Regions from separate parts of the Streptomyces sp. NPDC127129 genome, predicted to be linked through region 3. Evidence: riboswitches for the same ligand, from Rfam matches in the RefSeq annotation. Region 3 holds a riboswitch; each other region holds the start of a gene.

Region 1 (7,141 bases), on a different contig from region 3:
TGCGTGGGCGGGGGGCGCCTCGGCCGAGCCCGCGCCGGACGCGGACCGGGACCCGCCCGGGCCCTCGGACTCGGCGAGTCGGCGGCGGGCGGGCGGGCGGGTGCTCGTCGCCGCCGAGAGCGCTTCCGCCAGGCCGCCCATCTCCACGTGGACCACGACCACCGGCTTCGCCGGGGGCGGGGCGGAGGCGACCGCCTCGCGGAGGTGCGCCGCGAGGACCTCGCCGTCACCGGACTCGACCGCCCCGTTCTCCCCCACCCACGGGATCGCGGTCACGACGACCGCGTCGCACGCGTCGTCCGCGAGCGCCGCCGCCAGCGCGGCTCGGAAGTCCGCGGGGCTCGCGCCCGTCGTCAGGTCCAGCGGCCGGTGCGGACGGAGTCCCTCGGTCAGACAGGCGTCGTACGTGAGCAGCCCGAGCGACTCGGAGTTGCCGAGGATCGCCACGCGCGGCCCGGCGGGCAGCGGCTGGCCCGCCAGGAGCAGCCCCGCGTCGACGAGTTCGGTCACCGTGTCGACGCGGATGACGCCGGCCTGCCGGAGCAGCGCGGAGACCGTGGTGTGCGGGATCCGGGTGACCGGCACCCGGTGTCCCGGCGGCGCGCTGCCGCTGTGCCGCGCACCCTTGACCACCACGACCGGCTTGACCGCCGCCGTGCGCCGGGCGAGCCGGGTGAACTTCCGGGGGTTCCCGATGGACTCCAGGTACAGCAGGACGACATCCGTCTCCGGGTCGTCGTACCAGTGCTGGAGGAAGTCGTTGCCCGAGACGTCCGCCCGGTTTCCGGCCGAGATGAAGGAGGAGATGCCCGCGCCGTGCCGGTGCAGTCCGGCGAGGAGCGCGATCCCGATCGCACCGGACTGGGTGAAGAGCCCGATGCGTCCGGCGGCCGGCGTCTGCGGCGCGAGCGAGGCGTTCAGCCGCACACCGGCCGAGGTGTTGATGATCCCGAACGCGTTCGGCCCGATGATCCGCATCCCGTACGAGCGGGCCTGCCGCACCAGCTCCCGCTGCCGGTCCCGGCCCTCCGCCGTGCCCGTCTCCGCGTAGCCCGCCGAGAGCACGACGAGCCCCCGCACCCTGTGCTCCCCGCAGTCGGCGACCGCCTCGGGCACGCGCTCGGCGGGCACGGCCACGATCGCGAGGTCCACCGGTTCGCCGATGTCCCCGACGGAGCGGAAGGCGGGCACTCCGTCGAACGTGCCGGTCTCGGCGGGGAGCGCGCGGTTCACCGCGTACGTCCGTCCGCCGAACCCGCCGTCGAGGAGGTTGCGCAGGACCGCCCGGCCCACGCCGCCCTGGGCGCGTCCGGCGCCGACGACGGCGACCGAGCCGGGTGTGAGGAGCCGCTGCACGGAACGCGCCTCGGCCCGCTGCTCCCGCGCGCGCTGCACGGCGAGGGAGCGGTCCGTGGGCTCCAGGTCGAGGTGGAGCCGTACGGAACCGTCTTCGAAGCTCCGCTTCTGGGTGTAGCCCGCGTCGGTGAAGACCTTGATCATCTTGGTGTTCGCGGGCAGTACCTCCGCCGCGAACCGCCGGATGTCGCGCTCGCGCGCCACCGCCGCGATGTGTTCGAGCAGCGCGGAGGCCACGCCCCGCCCCTGGTGCGCGTCCTGGACCAGGAAGGCGACCTCGGCCTCGTCGGCCGGCGCGGAGGCGGGCATGCCGCGGTCGTCGATCCGGTCGTACCGCACGGTGGCGATGAACTCCCCGCCGACCGTCGCCGCGAGCCCCACCCGGTCGACGAAGTCGTGGTGGGTGAAGCGGTGCACGTCCTTGGCGGAGAGCCGCGGGTAGGGCGCGAAGAAGCGGTAGTACTTCGACTCGTCGGAGACCTGCTCGTAGAAGCTGACCAGCCGTTCGGCGTCGTCGGCGGTGATGGGCCGGATGCGCGCTGTGCCGCCGTCCCGGAGGACCACGTCCGCTTCCCAGTGGTCGGGATAGGCGTGCTCCGGCTGTGCCCCTGCCGACTGCACTGCCTGTACCGGCTCCCCGGGCCGGCCCGGCTGTTCCGACGCGCTCTGCATGGGGCAAGCGTACGGCCGGGGTCCGACACGGGCACCGGTCGCGCGGCACCTGTGTGCCATGCAAGGTAAGGAGGACCGATCGGCCCTCGCGCGGGGGCCGGAGGTCGGCCACGAGCACCCCGCCACCCGTGAGAGACTGGTCTAGACAACCCGCTTGAGACTTGAAGGGCAACACCATGGCTGAGCGCCGCGTCAACGTCGGCTGGGCCGAGGGCCTGCACGCCCGCCCCGCCTCCATCTTCGTCCGTGCCGCCACGGCCTCCGGCGTCCCCGTGACGATCGCCAAGGCCGAGGGCAACCCGGTCAACGCCGCGTCGATGCTCGCGGTGCTCGGTCTGGGCGCGCAGGGCGGCGAGGAGATCGTTCTCGCTTCGGACGCCGACGGCGCCGAGGTCGCGCTCGACCGCCTGGCGAAGCTGGTTGCCGAGGGACTCGAGGAGCTTCCCGAGACCGTCTGACCCGGACTCCGAAGAAGCCGCGCACGCCGGAACACCGGCGGCGCGGCTTTTTCGTCCCCCCGATTCCGCGGGCACATTCCCTGCGGCGCATCACGGACAGCGAATTGTGCACGGTGCGTCGTGCACAGCACATTTCCGAGCGCCATTCCGGGCAGGCACCATTTCAGGCAGGCACCCGTTCCAGGCTGGCACCGTTCCAGAAAGGACGGAGCCGACCCGCGAAATTTACTGCTCCTTGTATACGGCCCGCTCGTTAATTCCGGACGCTCGCGGTGTTGACGACATGTTGCGGAACCCTCACGCGCCCGTGCTCCGGGCGCTTCAGGCGGTGCAGCACCAGGGACCGCTCGGCGTGCGTCGCGGTCAGCGCGCGGGCCCGCTCGGCGTCGCCGCGCGCCACCGCGTCCACGATCGCCCCGTGCTCGGCCCAGGCCTCGGCCGGCTGGGACGGGAGCTCGATCGCGTACATCCAGTCGATCTTGTGCCGCAGCTGGATGAGCAGGGCGGTGAGCGCCGGGCTGCCCGAGGCCTGGGCCAGCGTCTCGTGGAACCAGCCGCCGAGCGGCCGCAGGTCCTCCGCCTGGCCCTGCCTGGCCCGCTCCTGCCCCAGCCTGACCAGGCCCCGCAGCACCTTGAGGTGCGCCTCGGTGCGGCGCTGCGCGGCGCGCGCGGCCCCCAGCGGCTCCAGCAGGGACCGTACGTCCAGCAGGTCCGCCGCCTCCTGCTCGGTGGGCTCGGCGACCTGGGCTCCCGCGTGGCGGCGGGTGATCACGAAGCCCTCTGACTCCAGGGTGCGCAGCGCCTCGCGGACGGGGACGCGGGAGACTCCGTACCGGCGGGCGAGCTGCTCCTCGGTCAGCCGGCTGCCGCGCTCGAAGACCCCGGTGACGATGTCGTCCCGGATCGCCGTGCATACAGAGTGCGCGGGAATGCGCATGTTCGACCTCCGCCTTGATCCGCGCGAAACCGGTTCTCCGGCGACTCTATTGCAGCAGGGCATTGTTTCCGACGGCTCCGCAGGAACCATGGATATGTTTTTGGTCAGCGAAAAGCCCCGGCTCGGTACGAGCCGGGGCTTTTCTGAGAAGCCGGGAAAGACCTCGAACGGTCAGACGTTCACACCGCGCGCACGGAGGTACGCGATCGGGTTGATGTCGGAGCCGTACTCGGCGGTGGTGCGGGCCTCGAAGTGGAGGTGCGGACCCGTGGAGTTGCCGGTCGAGCCCGAGATGCCTATCTGCTGGCCCGGGGTGACGGACTGGCCGACCCCGACACTGATGGCGGAGAGGTGACCGTACTGGGTGTACGTGCCGTCGTTCATCCGGATGACGACGTTGTTGCCGTACGCACCGCCCCAGCCGGCCTCGACGACGGTGCCGGAGCCGACGGAGACGACCTTGGTGCCGGAGGCGGCGTGGAAGTCGACACCGGAGTGGCTGCCCGAGGACCAGAGCGCACCGCCGGTCTTGTAGCCGGTGCTGACGTACGAGCCGGCCACGGGGAGCTGGAAGGAGTTCAGGCGCTTGCGCTCGGCCTCACGGGCGGCGCGCTCCCTGGCCTCGCGGATCTCCTTGGCGCGGGCCTCCGCCTTGCGCTTGGCCTCGGCCTTGGCGCGGGCCTCCGCCTTGCGCTTCGCCTCGGCCTCGGCGGCCTCGCGCTCCTGGGCGGCGGCCTGGGCGTCGACGGTGGCGGCGAGCGAGTCGGCGGCGATGATCTGGGTCAGCCCGGTGTCCTCGACGGAGGGGGCAGCGTCCGCGTCGACGGCGAATGCCGGGGAGGCGAGGGTTCCGATGACGCCGGTCGTGGCGAGGGTCGCGACGCCGGCGATGCCGGCGCTGCGGCGCGACAGACGGCTCGGACCACGGTGCTTCCCGGTGGCACGGGTGAACGCCATGTAGGGGCTGTTCCTTTCCTTCCTTCTCGCCTACCGGGTTAGCTGACGGGTTCGGAGCAGGAAGGTCTCCTACGGGCCCCTCCGCAGGGATGCGAAGGCGTCCGATTCACCCCAGGGACTTCGTGTGGGTCCCCGGCTCCCCAGGCTCACGCCTGACGGGGACTCGGCGATGACTGTCCGATGCCGCGGGTGCGGCGGAGTGCAACTGGCGAACAGCCGGATTGACGGTATGCGGACCATCTTTCAATAACCAAACAGACACGGCCGTTTGTAAGACATGCCACAGGGCATACGCCCACCCTCTGCTGCAATACGGACAAAGAGGAGGACCCCGACGTACCGTGACGTCGGGGTCCTCCTCTGCCGCCGGACGCGGCGGCGCGACGGCTCAATCAGCCGGTGACGACGGTCACTTCCCCGATACCGAGGGCGCGCACCGGCTCCTCGATCTCCGAGGCGTCACCCACGAGCACCGTGACGAGACGGTCCACGGGGAAGGCGTTGACGACCGCGGCCGTCGCCTCCACCGTGCCGGTCTCGGCGAGGCGCGCGTACAACTGCGCCTGGAAATCGTCCGGAAGGTGCTGCTCGACCTGGTCGGCGAGGGTCCCGGCGACCGAGGCGGCGGTCTCGTACTTGAGCGGCGCCACGCCCACCAGGTTCTGCACGGCCACATCACGCTCGGCGTCCGTCAGGCCTTCCGCGGCGAGGGTGCGCAGCACCTTCCACAGGTCGTCAAGTGCCGGGCCGGTGTTGGGGGTGTCGACGGAGCCGCTGATGGCGAGCATCGAGGCGCCGTTGCCCTCGCCGTCGGAGCGCAGCACCTGGCCGAAGGCACGGACACCGTAGGTGTAGCCCTTCTCCTCGCGCAGGACACGGTCCAGGCGGGAGGTGAGCGTGCCACCGAGGCAGTACGTGCCGAGGACCTGGGCCGGCCAGACGCGGTCGTGCCGGTCGGCGCCGACACGGCCGATCAGCAGCTGGGTCTGGACGGCACCCGGGCGGTCGACGATGACCACGCGGCCGGTGTCGTCGGCCGTGATCGGCGGGACCGGGCGGGGCTCGGCGGTGTTCCCCGTCCAGGCGCCGAGGGTCTCGGCGAGCACCTTGTCCAGGTCCACGTCGGTCAGGTCGCCGACGACCACGGCCGTGGCCGTGGAGGGACGCATGTGCGCGTCGAAGAACGCGCGGACGGCGGCGGCGTCGATCGCCTCCACGGTCTCCTCGGTGCCCTGGCGCGGCCGGGACATCCGCGAGTCGGCCGGGAAGAGCTCCTTGGAGAGCTGCTTGGCCGCCCGGCGGGCCGGGTTGGCCGCCTCGTGCGGGATCTCGTCGAGCCGGTTGCGCACCAGGCGCTCGACCTCGGTCTCGAGGAACGCCGGGGCGATCAGGGCCTCGGAGAGCAGCCCGAGCGCCTTGGGCAGCCGGGAGACGGGGACCTCCAGGGAGACCCGTACACCCGGGTGGTCGGCGTGCGCGTCGAGCGTGGCGCCGCAGCGCTCCAGCTCGGCCGCGAACTCCTCGGCGGTGTGCTGGTCCGTGCCCTCGGAGAGCGCGCGGGCCATGATCGTGGCGACACCGTCGAGACCCGCGGGCTCGGCCTCCAGCGGCGCGTCGAGGAAGATCTCGACGGCGACGACCTGCTGGCCGGGGCGGTGGCAGCGCAGCACCGTCAGGCCGTTGTCCAGCGCTCCGCGGTCCGGGGCCGGGAAGGCCCAGGGCCTGGCGGTGCCCGGCTCCGGCTGCGGGTGGAACGTCATGCTCGTCAAAGACGCGGCAGCGTCGGTCACTGGTCCGCTCCCTCTTCCTCGTCGCTGTCGGCCGTCTCGGCGTCGTTCTGTTCGGTGCCGACCGGCTCATAGACCAGCACCGCGCGGTTGTCCGGGCGCAGCCGGGCCGCGGCGACGGCCCGCACCTCCTCGGCGGTGACGTCGAGGACCCGGTTGACGGCGGTCAGGGCGAGCTGCGGGTCGCCGAACAGGACCGCGTAGCGGCAGAGTTCGTCGGCGCGGCCCGCGACCGTACCGAGCCGGTCCAGCCACTCGCGCTCCAACTGGGCCTGCGCGCGCTCCATCTCCTCGGGCGTCGGGCCGTCGGCGGCGAACCGGGCCAGCTCCTCGTCGACGGCGGCCTCGATCTCGGGCACCTCGACCCCGCCGGACGTCTTGACGTCCAGCCAGCCGAGCGAGGGCGCGCCGGCCAGGCGGAGGAGACCGAAGCCGGCGGCCACGGCCGTACGGTCGCGGCGGACCAGACGGTTGTGGAGCCGGGACGACTCGCCGCCGCCGAGGACGGTCAGGGCGAGGTCGGCGGCGTCGCACTCGCGCGTGCCGTCGTGCGGAAGCCGGTAGGCGGCCATCAGCGCGCGGGCCGGGACCTCCTCCTCGACGACCTCGCGCAGCTGCTCCCCGAGGACCTCGGGCAGCGTGCCGTCGCGCGGGGGCAGCTTGCCGTCGTGGGACGGGATGGAGCCGAAGTACTTCTCGACCCAGGCCAGGGTCTGCGCCGGGTCGATGTCGCCGACGACCGAGAGGACCGCGTTGTTCGGCGCGTAGTACGTGCGGAAGAAGGCCCGCGCGTCCTCCAGCGTCGCCGCGTCCAGGTCGGCCATGGAGCCGATCGGCGTGTGGTGGTAGGGGTGGCCCTCGGGGTAGGCCAGCGCGGTCAGCTTCTCGAAGGCCGTGCCGTAGGGCACGTTGTCGTACCGCTGGCGGCGCTCGTTCTTGACGACGTCCCGCTGGTTCTCCATGGACTCGTCGTC
Region 2 (7,141 bases), on a different contig from region 3:
GTTGCAGCGCGAGGCCAGGTCCGGTTCGGCCGGCCAACTGCCGATCACCACGCCCAGCTGCTCGATGCCGCGTGCCGCGAGCGCCTCGGCGGTCAGCTGGGTCGTGTTGAGCGTGCCGAGCCCCGCCGGTGTCACGACCAGTACCGGTGCGCCGAGGAGACGGGCCGCGTCGGCCAGCGTGCCGCCCTCCTCGTCGAAGCGGACGAGCAGCCCGCCCGCGCCCTCGACGAGCACCAGATCGTGCTCGGCGGCCAGCTTCGCAGCCGCCTCGGCGACCTCCCGGGGCCCGACCGGTGCCATCCCGGCCCGCCGGGCCGCCGTGGCGGGCGCCAACGGCTCGGGGAAGCGGGCCAGTTCCTCGGAGACCGCCGCGCCGGAAAGCCGTACGACCTCGTCCGCGTCCCCCCGCTCACCGGGCTCCAGTCCGGTCTGTGCCGGCTTGAGCACGGCGACCGACCGCCCCTGCGCGACGGCCACGGCGGCCACCGCTGCGGTCACGATCGTCTTGCCGATCTCCGTCCCCGTACCGCTGACGACGATGACGGTCATGGTGTGTCGATTCCTCTCCTGGGCCCCGCGCCCGCACGGCCGCGGGGGATCTGGTGCGCCGGCCCTCACCCGGGCTTCCGAAGGCCCGGGCACGGGCCGGCCGCCCGGAGCGCCGGGCCCGCGCCGCCCCGCGAAGGACGGCCCGGGCCGGCTTCCGGCTCTCTTCGGTGCCGCTCCGGCCGTCAGCCCGCCGCCGCGGCCGCGCACGCCGCGGCGCAGATACGGGCGAGGTCGTCGTCGCCCGTGACGAACGGCGGCATCGTGTAGATCAGGTCGCGGAAGGGGCGCAGCCAGACGCCCGCGCGGACCGCCGCCTCCGTCGCCGCGGCCATGTCGACGTCGTGGTCCAGCTGGACGACGCCGATCGCGCCCAGCACCCGTACCTCCCGCACACCGGGCAGCGCGGCCGCCTCGGCGAGGCCCTCGCGCAGACCCGTCTCGATCCGCTTGACCTCCTGCGCCCAGTCCTGGGACAGCAGCAGGTCGATGGAGGCGCAGGCCACCGCGGAGGCCAGCGGATTGCCCATGAACGTCGGGCCGTGCGCGAGCACCGGAACCTCGCCGCGCGAGATCCCCTCGGCGATCCGTGTCGTGCACAGCGTCGCCGCCATCGACAGATACCCGCCGGTCAGCGCCTTGCCCACACACATCACGTCGGGCGAGATCCCCGCGTGGCCGGCGCCGAACAGCGTGCCCGTGCGGCCGAACCCGGTCGCGATCTCGTCGAAGATCAGGAGCACCCCGTGCTCGTCGCACGCCTCGCGGAGCACACGCAGGTACTCGGGCGAGTGGAACCGCATCCCGCCCGCGTTCTGCACCACCGGCTCCACGATCACCGCGGCGACCTCGTCCGCGTGCAGCGCGATCTGCTCGCGCAGCATGTCGGCGTACGACTCCTCGTACGCGGTCGGCGGCGCGTCCACGAAGACCTGGCGCTGGAGCACGCCCGACCACAGCTGGTGCATCCCGCCCTCGGGGTCGCACAGCGACATCGGCTGCCAGGTGTCCCCGTGGTACCCGCCGCGCCAGGTCATCAGGAGCTGCTTGCCGGGCTTGCCCACCGAGCGCCAGTACTGCAGGCACATCTTCGCCGCGACCTCGACGGAGACCGAGCCGGAGTCGCTGAGGAAGACGTGCTGGAGCGGCTCGGGCGTGATCTCCACCAGCCGCGTGGCGAGCCGGACGGCCGGCTCGTGGGTGAGCCCGCCGAACATGACGTGGCTCATCCTGTCCAGCTGACCGTGCGCCGCCTCGTTGAGCACCGGGTGGTTGTAGCCGTGGATGGCGGACCACCACGAGGACATGCCGTCGATCAACTCGTCCTGTCCGTGGACGGGTTCGGCGAGCTGGAGCCGTACCCCGGACGCGGAGGCGACGACCATCGGGTCCGTACGGCCCGGCATGGGGCCGTACGGATGCCAGACGTGCGCCCGGTCGAGGGCGAGCAGTTCCTCGTTACGCATTCGGCGCGAACTCCGTCCCGGCGCCGCGACGGCGTACCGCCACCAGGTCCGTACGGGCCCCCGGCGCACCCTCGGCGGCGGGCTCCGCCTCCGTGGACTCCTCCGGTACGGCCGCCGGCGCGTGGCCGCCGCACGGACCGCAGCCGCCGCCCGCCTCGGCGTGCGAGCCACAGCCCGCCGGCGCCGACCCGGACCCCGACGGGCCGCAGCCGCCCGACGCGTGCGAGCCGCACCCGCCGGCCGTACCCGCGGCGGCCGCCGCACCCGCCTCCGCGAGCGCGTCCGCACGGTGCTTCGGCAGCGTCGTGGTGCCCGCGCCCTCCACCTCGAAGCCGGCGTCCGCGATCATGTCGAGGTCCGCCTTGCCGGCCTGGCCCTCGCTGGTCAGGTAGTCGCCGAGGAAGATCGAGTTCGCGATGTTCAGCGCGAGCGGCTGCATCGAGCGCAGGTGCACCTCGCGCCCGCCCGCGATCCGGACCTCCACGTCGGGGCAGACGAACCGCACCATCGCGAGGATCCGCAGACAGCGCTGCGGGGTGAGGTTCCACTCCTTCGCGAGCGGCGTGCCCTCGAACGGGATCAGGAAGTTCACCGGCACCGAGTCCGAGTCCAGCTCGCGCAGCGCGTAGACGACGTCGACCAGGTCCTCGTCGCTCTCGCCCATGCCCGCGATCAGACCGGAGCAGGCCGACAGACCGGCGGCGTGCGCCTTCTGCACGGTGTCCACCCGGTCCTGGTACGTGTGGGTGGTGGTGATCTCCCCGTACGTCTCCTCGGACGTGTTCAGATTGTGGTTGTACGCGTCGGCGCCCGCCGCGCGCAGCCGCTCCGCCTGGCCGTCGGAGAGCAGGCCGAGGCACGCGCAGACCTCTACGCCCTCGTTCTGCTCCTTGATCGCCTCGATCGTCTTGCCGACGCGGTCCACGTCCCGGTCCGTCGGCCCCCGGCCGCTCGCCACCAGGCAGACCCGCTTGGCCCCGCCCGCGACACCGGCGGCGGCCGCCTGGGACGCCTCGTCCGGCTTCAGCCAGCCGTACTTCAGGATCCCGGCCGTCGAGCCGAGCCGCTGCGAACAGTACGAGCAGTCCTCGGGACACAGCCCCGACTTCAGATTGACCAGATAGTTCAGCTTCACGCGCCGCCCGAACCACTGACGACGCACCTTGCCGGCGGCGGCCACCACATCGAGGAGTTCGTCGTCGGAGGTCGCCAGTACGGCGAGCGCTTCTTCACGGCTCGGCAGCTCGCGCCGCAGCCCCTTGTCCACCAGCGTGTTCAGCAGGTCCATAAAGGGTGATCCTCGCCTACGGCACACCTCGCGGCCAAGGAGGATCTGAACAAACGAGCCCGATTGAGGTGTGTGCATGGCCACACCCTGTCCCTGGCCGCGGGCGGTTAGGGTCTGTGCGCTGCCTACAAAAGGATCTGCCCCATGCACCGGGACGAGGACACCCGCCGGACCCCGTTCGACTGGACCGACGCGGAGGCGCGCCGCCGTGCGGAGGCGGGTCTCGTCCGCACGCTCCGGCCGCGGGCCGCCGAGTCGGATCTGCTCGACCTGGCGAGCAACGACTACCTCGGACTGACCCACCGCCCGGAGGTCACGGAGGCGGCCGCCGAGGCCGCCCGCCGGTGGGGCGCCGGCTCCACCGGCTCCCGTCTCGTCACCGGCACCACCCGGCTGCACACCCGCCTGGAGCGCGAACTCGCCGACTTCTGCGGTTTCGAGGCGGCTCTCGTCTTCTCCTCCGGCTACACCGCCAATCTCGCCGCGCTCACCGCGCTCAGCGGCCGGGACGCGCTGATCGTCTCCGACGCGGGCAACCACGCCTCGATCGTCGACGGCTGCAGGCTCTCGCGCGCCGAGACGGCGGTGGTCCCGCACGCCGACCCCGAGGCCGTACGCAAGACCCTCCAGGCCCACCCGGAGCGCCGGACCCTCGTGGTCTCCGACTCCGTCTTCTCCGTGGACGGCGACCAGGCCCCGCTGGCCGAGCTGGCGGAGGCCTGCCGCGCCCACGGCGCCGGGCTCGTCGTGGACGACGCCCACGGTCTGGGCGTGCTCGGCGACGGCGGGCGGGGCGGACTGCACGCCGCCGGTCTCTCCGGCGACCCGGACGTCGTCGCCACCGTCACCCTCTCCAAGTCGCTCGGCAGCCAGGGCGGAGCCGTCCTCGGCCCCGCCCGCGTGATCGAGCACCTGGTCAACGCGGCCCGTACGTTCATCTTCGACACCGGCCTCGCCCCGGCCGCCGCGGGCGCCGCCCTGGCGAGCCTTCGGCTGATCCAGGGCGATCCCGGCCTCGCCGAGCGCGCCAGGACCGTCGCCACCACGCTGCACGGGATGGTCACGGCGGCCGGTCTGACCGCCGTGCGCCCGGAGGCGGCCGTCGTCTCGGTCCGTGCCCCCTCGCCCGAGGCGGCGCTGCGGTGGGCCGCCGACTGCCGCGATCAGGGGCTCGTCGTCGGCTGCTTCCGTCCGCCGTCCGTGCCGGACGGTGTCTCGCGGCTGCGGCTCACGGCCCGCGCGGACCTGACGGACGCGCAGATCGAGCAGGCCGTCGCCACGATCGTGCGGACAGCACCTCCGATCGCCTGACCGCAGCCCAAATACGGTCTCTCGTAGCAGAGTTCACCGCTTCGAGCGACAAATATGCACATATCTTGGTGGATCGCCATACGGGACGGCACCATCGGTGGCACTCTGACGCGTAGCGCAATCCGGGCCGGGCCCGGTGGGAAAGGGACAGCGTCGCCATGGCAGACCACCAGGAAGCAACCGTCACTCTGCCGAGCGATCCCGCCTCGGTGTCCGCCGCCCGAAGATATGTCGCCGACGTCCTGACCGGCTGGGGGCTCGCGGAGGCCGGGGGCACCGCCGACACCGTCCGGCTCATCGTCTCCGAACTGGCCACCAACGCGGTCCAGCACACCTTCGGGCAGTCGCCCACGTTCACCGTCGACGTCCGCCTGGAGCGCGAGGAGCAGCTCCACATCGGGGTCACCGACAGCCACCCCCGCTGGCCCAAGCGGCTTCCGGCGGCGGTGCAGCAGGACAACGGCCGGGGGATGGTCATCATCCGCTTCCTGGCGGCCGAGGCCGGCGGGCGGCTCTCCGTCACGCCGACCAGCGAGGGCGGCAAGACGGTCTGGATCAACCTTCCCTGGACCGCCTCGCCGGACCGGATGCTCGCGCCCCAGCCGGCCGGTTCCTGAGGACGAGCGGGTGCGGCGGCGCCACCGCACCCACTGGTCGTGTCAGCTCAGCTCACTCGCCGCACGGCACGCCCCGCTCCGGCGCGGTGTCGTCAGCGGATCCGGCACGGCGTAGGCGCACCCGGCGCGGCGTCAGCGCACCCGGCCGTAATACACCTTGGACGACCAGATCTTGTCGAGCTTCACCCAGGAGCCGGTCTTGGGCGAGTGCCAGATCTTGCCGCTACCCGCGTAGATCCCCACGTGGTAGACCCTTCCACCCGAATGGAAGAACACCAGGTCCCCCTTCTGGCGGCTGGAGGCCTTGATGTGCCGGGTCTTGTTGTACTGCTGCTGCGCGGTACGGGGCAGCGACTTGCCCGCCTTCTTGTACGAGTAGAGCGTGAGCCCCGAGCAGTCGAACCGGGTCGGTCCGGCCGCTCCGTACCTGTAGGGCGATCCCTTCTTGGAGGCGGCGACGTTCAGCGCCTTGCCGGCGTGCGACGTCGCCGCCTGGGCCTCCGGTGCGGCGCCCGGCGCCAGCATCGTGCCGCCGAGGGCGGCGAGGGTGAGAGCCGAGACGGCTCCGGCCCGGGACAGCATGGACGGGACATGAATCTGCGCACTCATGCGCAACCCTTCGTCAGCCGCCTGTGAAGGATGACCTGTCGGGTTCGGGCTGGCGAAGTTGCCCGGCCGCGGCTGCGGCTTCACCCCGAGGAACGGCCCCACTGGCCGGCCGTCCCGTACTGCTCGGGTCCTCCACTCCTGCCGATCCACTCCTGTCGACCAGACATCCGGGACAGCGGCAGGACTCGGCGTCCGCCCGGACCGCCCCGCCGCGGTGGCGGGGGCTTGTCGTCGTGAGGGATCTTGACCCACAACCAGGGCGAAATCCGAGTCGAAACGGCGTTATGTGAGGCTCCTCACGACTGATCCATTCGGGTGGACAGGCAGGTTTCGTGATCTTCGGAGGTTTTGCCGACGAGTCCCGGACCAGGGCTGGAACGTCCGATTCGGCCAGATGCGTACACCTGTTGTGCAACTCACCCCGCACATATGTCGATTCGTCGACTACGCCGAACGGGGGAGCGATTCTGCGGCTCCGCTGCTCCGAGTGGACCTCGACACGACACGCCTGAATGTCAACTCGTCGGAGCCTCCGGCACTGTGACCCGCTGCGCCCGGCGCTCCCCGTCCAACACCCGCAGCGCGCGGGCCAATGTCTCCGCGTGGACCTCCGCCTCCCCGCGGATATGCATCACCGTCAACGCGTCCCGGAGGGCGCTCGCCTTCCCCACCAGGGCCTGTGCCGCCCTCAGCGCCCCATAGGTATGCGCTCCCCTGGATGGATTGATCCGGCCCAGCAGGTCGACGACTTCGAGATACGCGTCGATGAACTCGCCCTCGGCGCGCGTCAGGGCGGGCAGCGGCGGCAGTTCGGGGACCATGACCGGCTCACCGCGTCCCGGCGCCGCCCGACGCCCCCCGGTTCTGGACCACGTGGTCCACCAGGCCGTACGCGGTGGCGGCCGGTGCGTCCAGGACGGTGACGCGGTCGATGTCGGCGTCGATCCGCTCGCGGCTCTGCCCGGTGTGGGCGACCAGGATGCCGGCCAGCATCGCGCGCAGCCGGACCAATTCCGCCGCCTGGATGGCGAGATCGCTCGGCTGCCCCTGCAACGGCTCGTCCGTCGCGGGCTGCTGGAGCACGACCCGGGCCCCGGGCAGCGCGAGCCGCTTGCCGGGGGCGCCGGCCGCGAGCAGTACGGCGGCGGTCGAGACGGCCTGCCCGAGGCAGGTGGTCTCCACGTCGCAGGTGACGATCTGCATCGTGTCGTAGATCGCCGACATGGCGCTGATCGAACCGCCGGGCGAGTTGATGTAGAGCGAGATGTCCCGGTCCGGGTCGGCGTACTCCAGGTGCAGAAGCT
Region 3 (7,141 bases):
CGACCGGCGGGACCTGGTGCTGCTCGCCGCCTTCGGCTCCGACGGCACCGAGATCCCGCTCGCCGAGGCGGCCGCCGACTGGGCCGCGATCGGCTCCGTCGTACGGACCTGGCCCGCCATGCCGCTCGACGAACTGCTCGCCCTGACCGAGTCGAACACCCTGCCCGGCGGACAGGCCGCCACCGGCACGGACGCCGAGGGCTTCGTGCTCCGCTACGCCTCCGGTGTGCGCGCCAAGGCCAAACTGAGCGAGTACGTACGCCTCCACAAGGTGCTCACCGGCGTCACCGAGCGGGACATCTGGCGCAGCCACGGCATCCAGCGCTTCGCGGGAACGTCCGTCAAGCGCCTCGCCCAGGGCCTGGGCTGCTCGGTCGCCGAGCTCGGCGGTGTGAAGTCGGCGGGCGGCCGGCCGCTGGACGCGCTCCTGGAGCAGGTGCCGGACGAGTTCGACGCCTGGGTGCGCGGGGTCATCGCCCGTCTGGAGGACGACGCCGCGGCCCGCGAGCGCGCCATCGACGAGGCGTACCGGGGCGTCGCCCACCTGGCGGCGGACCGCGGTACCTTCGCCCGGGCCGTCAAGGCGCTGCCGGTCGACGGCGACCTCCGGTCGGCCCTGTTCCTGCGCCTCGACGGGCGCCCCACGGACCTCTTCGTCTGGCGCTCCGTCAGGCCCGAGGCGTCCGACCCGTTCACGACCGATGTGGAGAACTGAGCTGTGCCCGACGTACACGTCATGACGGGGCTCCCCGCCTCGGGGAAGACGACGGCCGCCCGACGGCTCCAGACGGAGGCCGAGGGCCGGATGCGCCGAGTCAACCTCGACGACCTGCGCACCATGCTGGACGTCCCCGCCCCCGAGCGCGGCCGCTCCCACGCCCACGAGCGGACCGTCCTCGACATCCAGGACGCGGCGGTCCGCTCGGCCGTCGAGGGCGGCTTCGACGTCGTCGTCGACAACACGCACCTGACCCCGCACATCCCCAAGCGGCTGAAGGCGGCCGTCATCGGCCTCGACGCCCGTTTCGTGGTGCACGACTTCACCGACGTACCGGTCGAGGAGTGCGTACGGCGCGACGCCGCGCGCGAGCGGCCCGTCGGCGAGGAGATCATCCGGATCCTCGCCGACAAGCACACCAAGGCCACCAGGGGCGGCTGGCGGCTGACCGCCGAGTGGCTGGGCGAACGGCCCGCGGCCGTGCCGTACGTCCCCGACCCGGCGCTGCCCTCGGCGGTGCTGTGCGACATCGACGGCACCCTCGCGCTGCGCGGCGACCGCGGCCCGTACGACTTCACCCGCTGCGACCTCGACCTGCTCAACGTCTCCGTGGCCCGGGCACTGCGCGCCTTCCGCAGCGCCGAGAACGACACGATCGTGCTGCTGTCAGGGCGCAGCGAGGACCACCGCGCCCTGACCGAGGCATGGCTCGCCCGCCATGAAGTGCCGTACGACGAGCTGTGGATGCGGGCCTCGGACGACGGGCGCGGCGACGACATCGTCAAGGCGGAGCTCTTCGACGCGCACATCCGCCACCGGTTCGCGGTACGGGTCTCGCTCGACGACCGCGACCGTGTCGTCGCCCTCTGGCGCCGCATGGGCCTGCCGACCTGGCAGGTCAACTACGGCAACTTCTAGACGGCGTCACACCGGTGCCACCGCGCCGTCGAGGAGGATCCGGGCCAGCTCGTGCGGCTGGGAGAACATGGGCCAGTGGCCCGTGTCCATCCGCACGAGCCGCCACCGCTCGCTCCTCAGGAGCGCCGCCACGTCGTCGTTGGGCTCGGCGCCGTCCAGCAGGCACTTGACGTACGTCGCCGGCAGCTCACCGAGCGGGCGGGCCAGTTCGGCCGGCTCGGTGAGCGTCGCGCCCGGGTGGGGCGTCGCGCCGGCGACGAGACGCGCGATCTGCTCCTCGTCCATGCCCTGGCCCTCGAACTCCGCGGCGGCCGGCGGCGGCCAGAAGCCGCCGTTCCCGGCGATCGCCCCCTCCACCATCGGACGGCCGTCCGGCCACGCCGACACGAACGACTCACCGTCCGCCGGCACGTTGGAGTCCACGAAGACCACACGGGACAGCCGGTCGCCGATCCGCTCGGCGGCCTGACCGACCGGGATGCCCGCGTAGCTGTGCCCGACCAGGACGACGTCCCGCAGATCGTGGCCCTCGACCACGTCGACGACGTCCGTCACATGCGTCCGCTGCCCCGCCGCCACGCCCCGCCGCTCGGCGAGACCGGAGAGCGTCACCGCGTGGGCCCCGTGACCGGCGGCCCTCAGCTCGGGAACCACCTCGTCCCACGCCCACGATCCGAGCCACGCGCCTGCAACCAGTACGAATTCAGTCATGGCGCCAACGTAGCGAAGGGGTCCGACAATCGGGCCCGCCCGTCCCGCCGCGTCTACCCTGGGTGTATGGGCGGTGACCTGGTCGGACTCTTCCTCTGCGGCGACGTGATGCTCGGCCGCGGGGTGGACCAGATCCTTCCCCACGCCGGCGACCCGGCGCTCCACGAGCGGTATGTGCATGATGCACGGTCCTATGTGGCGCTCGCCGAGGAGGTCAACGGACCCATCCCGCACCGCGTGGACTACACCTACCCCTGGGGTGCCGCCCTCGACGTCCTGGACGCCGAGGCGCCCGACGTCCGTGTCACGAATCTGGAGACCGCGGTCACCACGAGCGACGAGTTCGCCCCCGGCAAGGCGGTCCACTACCGCATGCACCCCGAGAACCTGCCGAGCCTGACCGCCGCCCGCCCCGACGTCTGCGTCCTCGCCAACAACCACGTCCTGGACCACGGCCACCAGGGTCTGAACGACACTCTCGACGCCCTGGCGAAGCACGGCGTGTCCACGGTGGGAGCGGGCGAGGACGCCGAGGAGGCGACACGGCCCGTGGTCGTCCCCCTGCCCGGGGGAGGACGGTTCGTCGCGTACGCCCTGGGCATGGCCTCCAGCGGCATTCCGCGGGACTGGGCCGCCACCGCGCGGCGCGGCGGCGTCCACTTCGCCTCGGGGCCCACCCACCCCGCCGCCACCGGCCTCCTCACCCGGATCCGGGACACCAGGCGCCCCGGCGACATCGTCATGGTCTCGATCCACTGGGGTTCGAACTGGGGGTACGCGCTCTCCCGCGCCGACGTCGACTACGCGCACGAGCTGATCGACGCGGGCGTGGACGTGGTGCACGGGCACTCCTCGCACCACCCCCGCCCCCTGGAGGTCCACCGGGGCAAGCTGGTCCTCCACGGCTGCGGCGACCTGATCAACGACTACGAGGGCATCACGGGATACGAGCAGTACCGCGACGACCTGCGTCTGCTCTACCTCGTCTCGCTGAGGCCCGAGGACGGCCGACTCCTGGAGGTACGCATGATTCCCCTGCGGGCCCGCCGCCTGCGGCTGGAGCACGCCCCCCGCCGCGACGCGCGCTGGCTCCACGACGTACTGGGCCGGACCAGCCGGCCCCACGGAACGCGGGTCGACCTCGACGAGGACGGAACCCTCGTCGCACGCCCCGCCTGACGGGCGGCGGCACGCACCCGCCCGCCCGCGCACAGGCTCGACCAGGGAGACGAGCGGGACATGTACTTCACCGATCGCACCGACGCAGGACGGCAGCTCGCCGGACGCCTGGAGCATCTCAAGGGCCATGACGTCGTGGTCCTGGGGCTTCCGCGCGGTGGGGTGCCGGTCGCCGAACAGGTCGCCGACGCGCTAGGCGCGCCCCTGGACGTCTGTCTCGTACGCAAACTGGGGGTGCCGTTCCAGCCGGAGCTGGCCATGGGCGCCATCGGCGAGGGCGGCGTCCGGGTCCTCAACGACCATGTCCTGGCGGACACCCGTGTCTCCGGCGGCGAGCTGGCGGCCGTCGAGTCACGCGAGCGCGCCGTGCTCGCCCAGCGGGCCCGGCGCTACCGGGGGGACCGCCCGCCGGCCCGGCTCGACGGCCGGACGGCCGTGGTCGTCGACGACGGACTGGCGACGGGCGCCACGGCGGTCGCCGCCTGCCGGGTCGTCCGCGCGCAGGGGGCCGCGCGGATCGTCCTCGCGGTGCCGGTCGCGCCGAGCGACTGGCCCGAGCGGATCGGCCGGGAGGCGGACGAGACCGTCGCCGTCCACGAACCGGCGTTCTTCTACGCGATCGGCCAGTTCTACGACGACTTCTCGCAGACCCCGGACGAGGATGTCGTCGCCTGTCTGGAGCGCCATCACGCCGGGCGCGGGGCGGACGCCCGGGACCCGGAGGTGCGCATCCCGGCCGGGGAGGTGCGGCTCGCGGGCCATCTGGTGGTGCCCGACGGCGCCCCGGGGGTCGTGCTCTTCGCCCACGGCAGCGGCAGCAGCCGGCACAGCCCCCGCAACCGGGCCGTCGCGGAGAGCCTGAACCGCGCCGGTCTCGGCACGCTCCTGTTCGACCTGCTCACCGAGGAGGAGGCCGACGACCGCGGCAATGTCTTCGACACGGAGCTGCTGGCCGGCCGGCTGGCCCGGGCCGCGCACTGGCTGGTGGGCCGTCCGGGCCTCGACGGCCTGCGGATCGGCTACTTCGGCGCCAGCACCGGCGCCGCGGCCGCGCTCTGGGCTGCGGCCGACCCGCTCTCCGACGTGGCCGCCGTCGTCTCACGCGGCGGACGCCCTGACCTCGCCGGGTCGCGCCTCGCGCAGGTGCGCGCGCCGACGCTGCTGATCGTGGGGGGCCGCGACCCGCTCGTACAGGAGCTGAACGAGGCGGCGCAGGCGCGGCTCACCTGCGAGAACCGGCTCGTCGTCGTCGCCGGGGCCGGGCACCTCTTCGAGGAGCCCGGCACGCTGGAAGAGGTCGGCGGACTCGCCTCGGGCTGGTTCGCCGACCACTTCTAGGGCGTCCGTCAGTACGGTCCGTTGACGTTGTCGATGGAGCCGTAGCGGTCCGCGGCGTAGTTGCAGGCCGCGGTGATGTTGGCGACCGGGTCGAACAGGTCCATGGACGTACCGGGGACGTGGTAGGCCAGGAAGGTCGGCTCGATCACCTGCAGGAGACCCTTGGACGGGGTGCCCTTGACGGCGTTGGAGTCCCAGAGGTTGATGGCCTGCGGGTTGCCGGAGGACTCGCGCATGATGTTGCGGTGGATCCCCTCGTACGAACCGGGGATTCCGTACTTCTGCAGGACGTCGAGCGACTCGCGGATCCAGCCGTCGAGGTCGTTGGTGTAGCTCTTGGCAGCGGCCGGGGCTGCCTTGGCCGGGGCGGCCTTGGCCACGGTCTTGGTCGCGGCGGCGCCGGGAGCGGCGCTGCGCTGCTGCGAGCGGTCGGCGCGGTCCGTGCTCGTCGTACGGGCCGGAGCCTTCTGCTGCTTCGTCGCGGCAGCGGGCTTTCCGCTCAGCGTGAGTTCCAGTCCCGGACGAATAAGTGACGGGTTGTCACCGACGGCCTTGCGATTCGCCTTGTACAGGGCCTTCCAGCCGCCCCGCACACCCTGTTCGTGCGCGATCACGGAAAGGGAGTCACCACGGACGACGGTATAGATCTTGGCGGAATTCCCGGCGGTGGGAACGGATTCCGCGATCTTCGCCGGGCTGTTGAAGACGGTCTTCTCGATGGGTGCGACCGTGGGCGCGGCGTTCGGCGCCGCGTGCGCGGTGGCCGTGGCGACGAGGGGGAGAGCCAGTGCGGCTCCACCCGTGCTCGCCAGGGCGATACCGCGGCTGAGGGGACGTCGCTTGGGGCGCCGGTGCTTACCGTGAGCGGACATGCAGGATTCCTCTCCGGCGCCTGCGGGGTGAGCTGTCGGGTTCGGGCTGGAGCTGCCCGGCCGCACACGTGCGGCTTCACCCCAAGCCGCTCCGGAAATCCGGGCCGGCGAAAAAACTGGGTCCCCCGCTCCTGCCGACGGGTGAATGGCTGGTCTTTTCGGACGGTGGCAGGATTCGGCGATCCGTCCGGGTCGAGGTGACCGTAGGCGAGGAATGTCGGAGGGAACAAGGTGGGGCATGGATGCGAAATGAACAGGAAATTCAGAAATGCGTTCCCGGTGATCACGGCCGCGCCGAACTGCCGTGCGGCGTAAGGGGAGGGGCTCGTTCCGCGGAGGTTGCCTCCCGCTCGCGTGATTCATGTCACCCGGGCCCCCAAAACGGTCATACGGGCAATTTCGATCCAGCCGAGAAAAGGGACACAAGGGCATGAAATTGCCCTTGTGTCCCTTTTGGTCGGAAGTGGTGGTGCGCGTCAGCCCGTGACGCTGGGGGCGCCGGTCTCGATGTGGCCGGTGTACCGGCGCGACCAGGTGCCGTCGACGTCTGCCGTGATCGTGAAGTCGTACCAGCCGTTGCTGTACGCCACCGCGTTGAAGAAGTCCTCACGCGAGGAGTTCGCCGGGACCGTGTACGTCCACGGCCCGTCCGTGCGGTAGGCGTTCGAGCGGATCGTGAAGGTGACCGGACCGGCGGAGGCGTTGGTCATCCTGAGGTAGAGCGCCGTCTTCCCGGTGCCCGGCTCGGTCGCGTACCGCGCCGCCACCTCGATCGCCTTGCCGGCCTTCGACGCGTCCCCGATGAAGCGCCGCAGGAAGCGGTTCGGGCCCATCATCGAGATGTCGTACTTGCCCGACCCGGACCCGAGCCCGATGTTGAAGTAGTCCGTGGCGGTCGCGCCCGGGTCCACGGTGTACTGCCAGGCCGCGGTGTCCCGGTGCTGGTGCGGGTGGATCGTGAAGTGGGCGGCCCGCTTCGCCTCCGCGCCCTGGTTCGTCATCGAGAACCAGGCGAGGATCTTGCCCGCAGCGCCGAACTCGAACCGGTCGAGGTTCCCGTTGACCTGGTACGGCACGGCGCGCGCCGGACGGGTGCCGGCCTCCTGTGCCGGCAGGGCGTTGTCCTGCGGCACCGGGTTCGGCAGCGGGCCGCAGGTGGACTGCCCGATGACCTTGGCGGTGGAGGGGAGGCCCGTGGGGACTCCGTACACCGGGCGCGCGAAGTCGAACACGCCCGTCAGGTCGCCCGTGACCTTCCGGCGCCAGGCGCTGATGTTCGGGCAGGTCGCCGGGGTGCCGAGGGCGGCCGTCCAGGTCTCCATGAAGCGCAGGACCGAGGTGTGGTCGAAGACCTCGGAGCTGACCCAGCCGCCGCGCGTCCAGGGCGACATGACGAGCATCGGGA

Evidence for each region. Region 3 has a riboswitch for cyclic di-AMP ahead of ACFVGW_RS34395 (transglycosylase SLT domain-containing protein). Riboswitches for the same ligand answer to the same signal wherever they lie in the genome.
Region 1: linked by a shared signal. The riboswitch ahead of ACFVGW_RS30770 (M23 family metallopeptidase) and the one ahead of ACFVGW_RS34395 (transglycosylase SLT domain-containing protein) in region 3 are both predicted to bind cyclic di-AMP.
Region 2: linked by a shared signal. The riboswitch ahead of ACFVGW_RS20445 (C40 family peptidase) and the one ahead of ACFVGW_RS34395 (transglycosylase SLT domain-containing protein) in region 3 are both predicted to bind cyclic di-AMP.

The regions. Positions count from the first base shown of each region.
Region 1 covers NZ_JBHXTV010000019.1:119,968-127,108, reverse strand. The annotation lists gene ACFVGW_RS30785 (GNAT family N-acetyltransferase) at 1-2,028, opposite strand, end outside; gene ACFVGW_RS30780 (HPr family phosphocarrier protein) at 2,205-2,486, shown strand; gene ACFVGW_RS30775 (GntR family transcriptional regulator) at 2,740-3,423, opposite strand; gene ACFVGW_RS30770 (M23 family metallopeptidase) at 3,595-4,380, opposite strand; cyclic di-AMP (ydaO/yuaA leader) riboswitch at 4,393-4,559, opposite strand; gene ACFVGW_RS30765 (M16 family metallopeptidase) at 4,773-6,140, opposite strand; gene ACFVGW_RS30760 (pitrilysin family protein) at 6,167-7,141, opposite strand, start outside.
Region 2 covers NZ_JBHXTV010000010.1:100,373-107,513, forward strand. The annotation lists gene bioD (dethiobiotin synthase) at 1-549, opposite strand, end outside; gene ACFVGW_RS20425 (adenosylmethionine--8-amino-7-oxononanoate transaminase) at 732-2,012, opposite strand; gene bioB (biotin synthase BioB) at 2,005-3,300, opposite strand; gene ACFVGW_RS20435 (8-amino-7-oxononanoate synthase) at 3,445-4,611, shown strand; gene ACFVGW_RS20440 (ATP-binding protein) at 4,770-5,228, shown strand; gene ACFVGW_RS20445 (C40 family peptidase) at 5,361-5,837, opposite strand; cyclic di-AMP (ydaO/yuaA leader) riboswitch at 5,841-6,038, opposite strand; gene ACFVGW_RS20450 (hypothetical protein) at 6,353-6,658, opposite strand; gene ACFVGW_RS20455 (ClpP family protease) at 6,666-7,141, opposite strand, start outside.
Region 3 covers NZ_JBHXTV010000025.1:55,554-62,694, reverse strand. The annotation lists gene ACFVGW_RS34420 (RNA ligase) at 1-715, shown strand, start outside; gene ACFVGW_RS34415 (AAA family ATPase) at 719-1,636, shown strand; gene ACFVGW_RS34410 (alpha/beta hydrolase) at 1,643-2,347, opposite strand; gene ACFVGW_RS34405 (CapA family protein) at 2,414-3,526, shown strand; gene ACFVGW_RS34400 (phosphoribosyltransferase family protein) at 3,587-4,864, shown strand; gene ACFVGW_RS34395 (transglycosylase SLT domain-containing protein) at 4,873-5,736, opposite strand; cyclic di-AMP (ydaO/yuaA leader) riboswitch at 5,741-5,927, opposite strand; gene ACFVGW_RS34390 (phosphocholine-specific phospholipase C) at 6,213-7,141, opposite strand, start outside.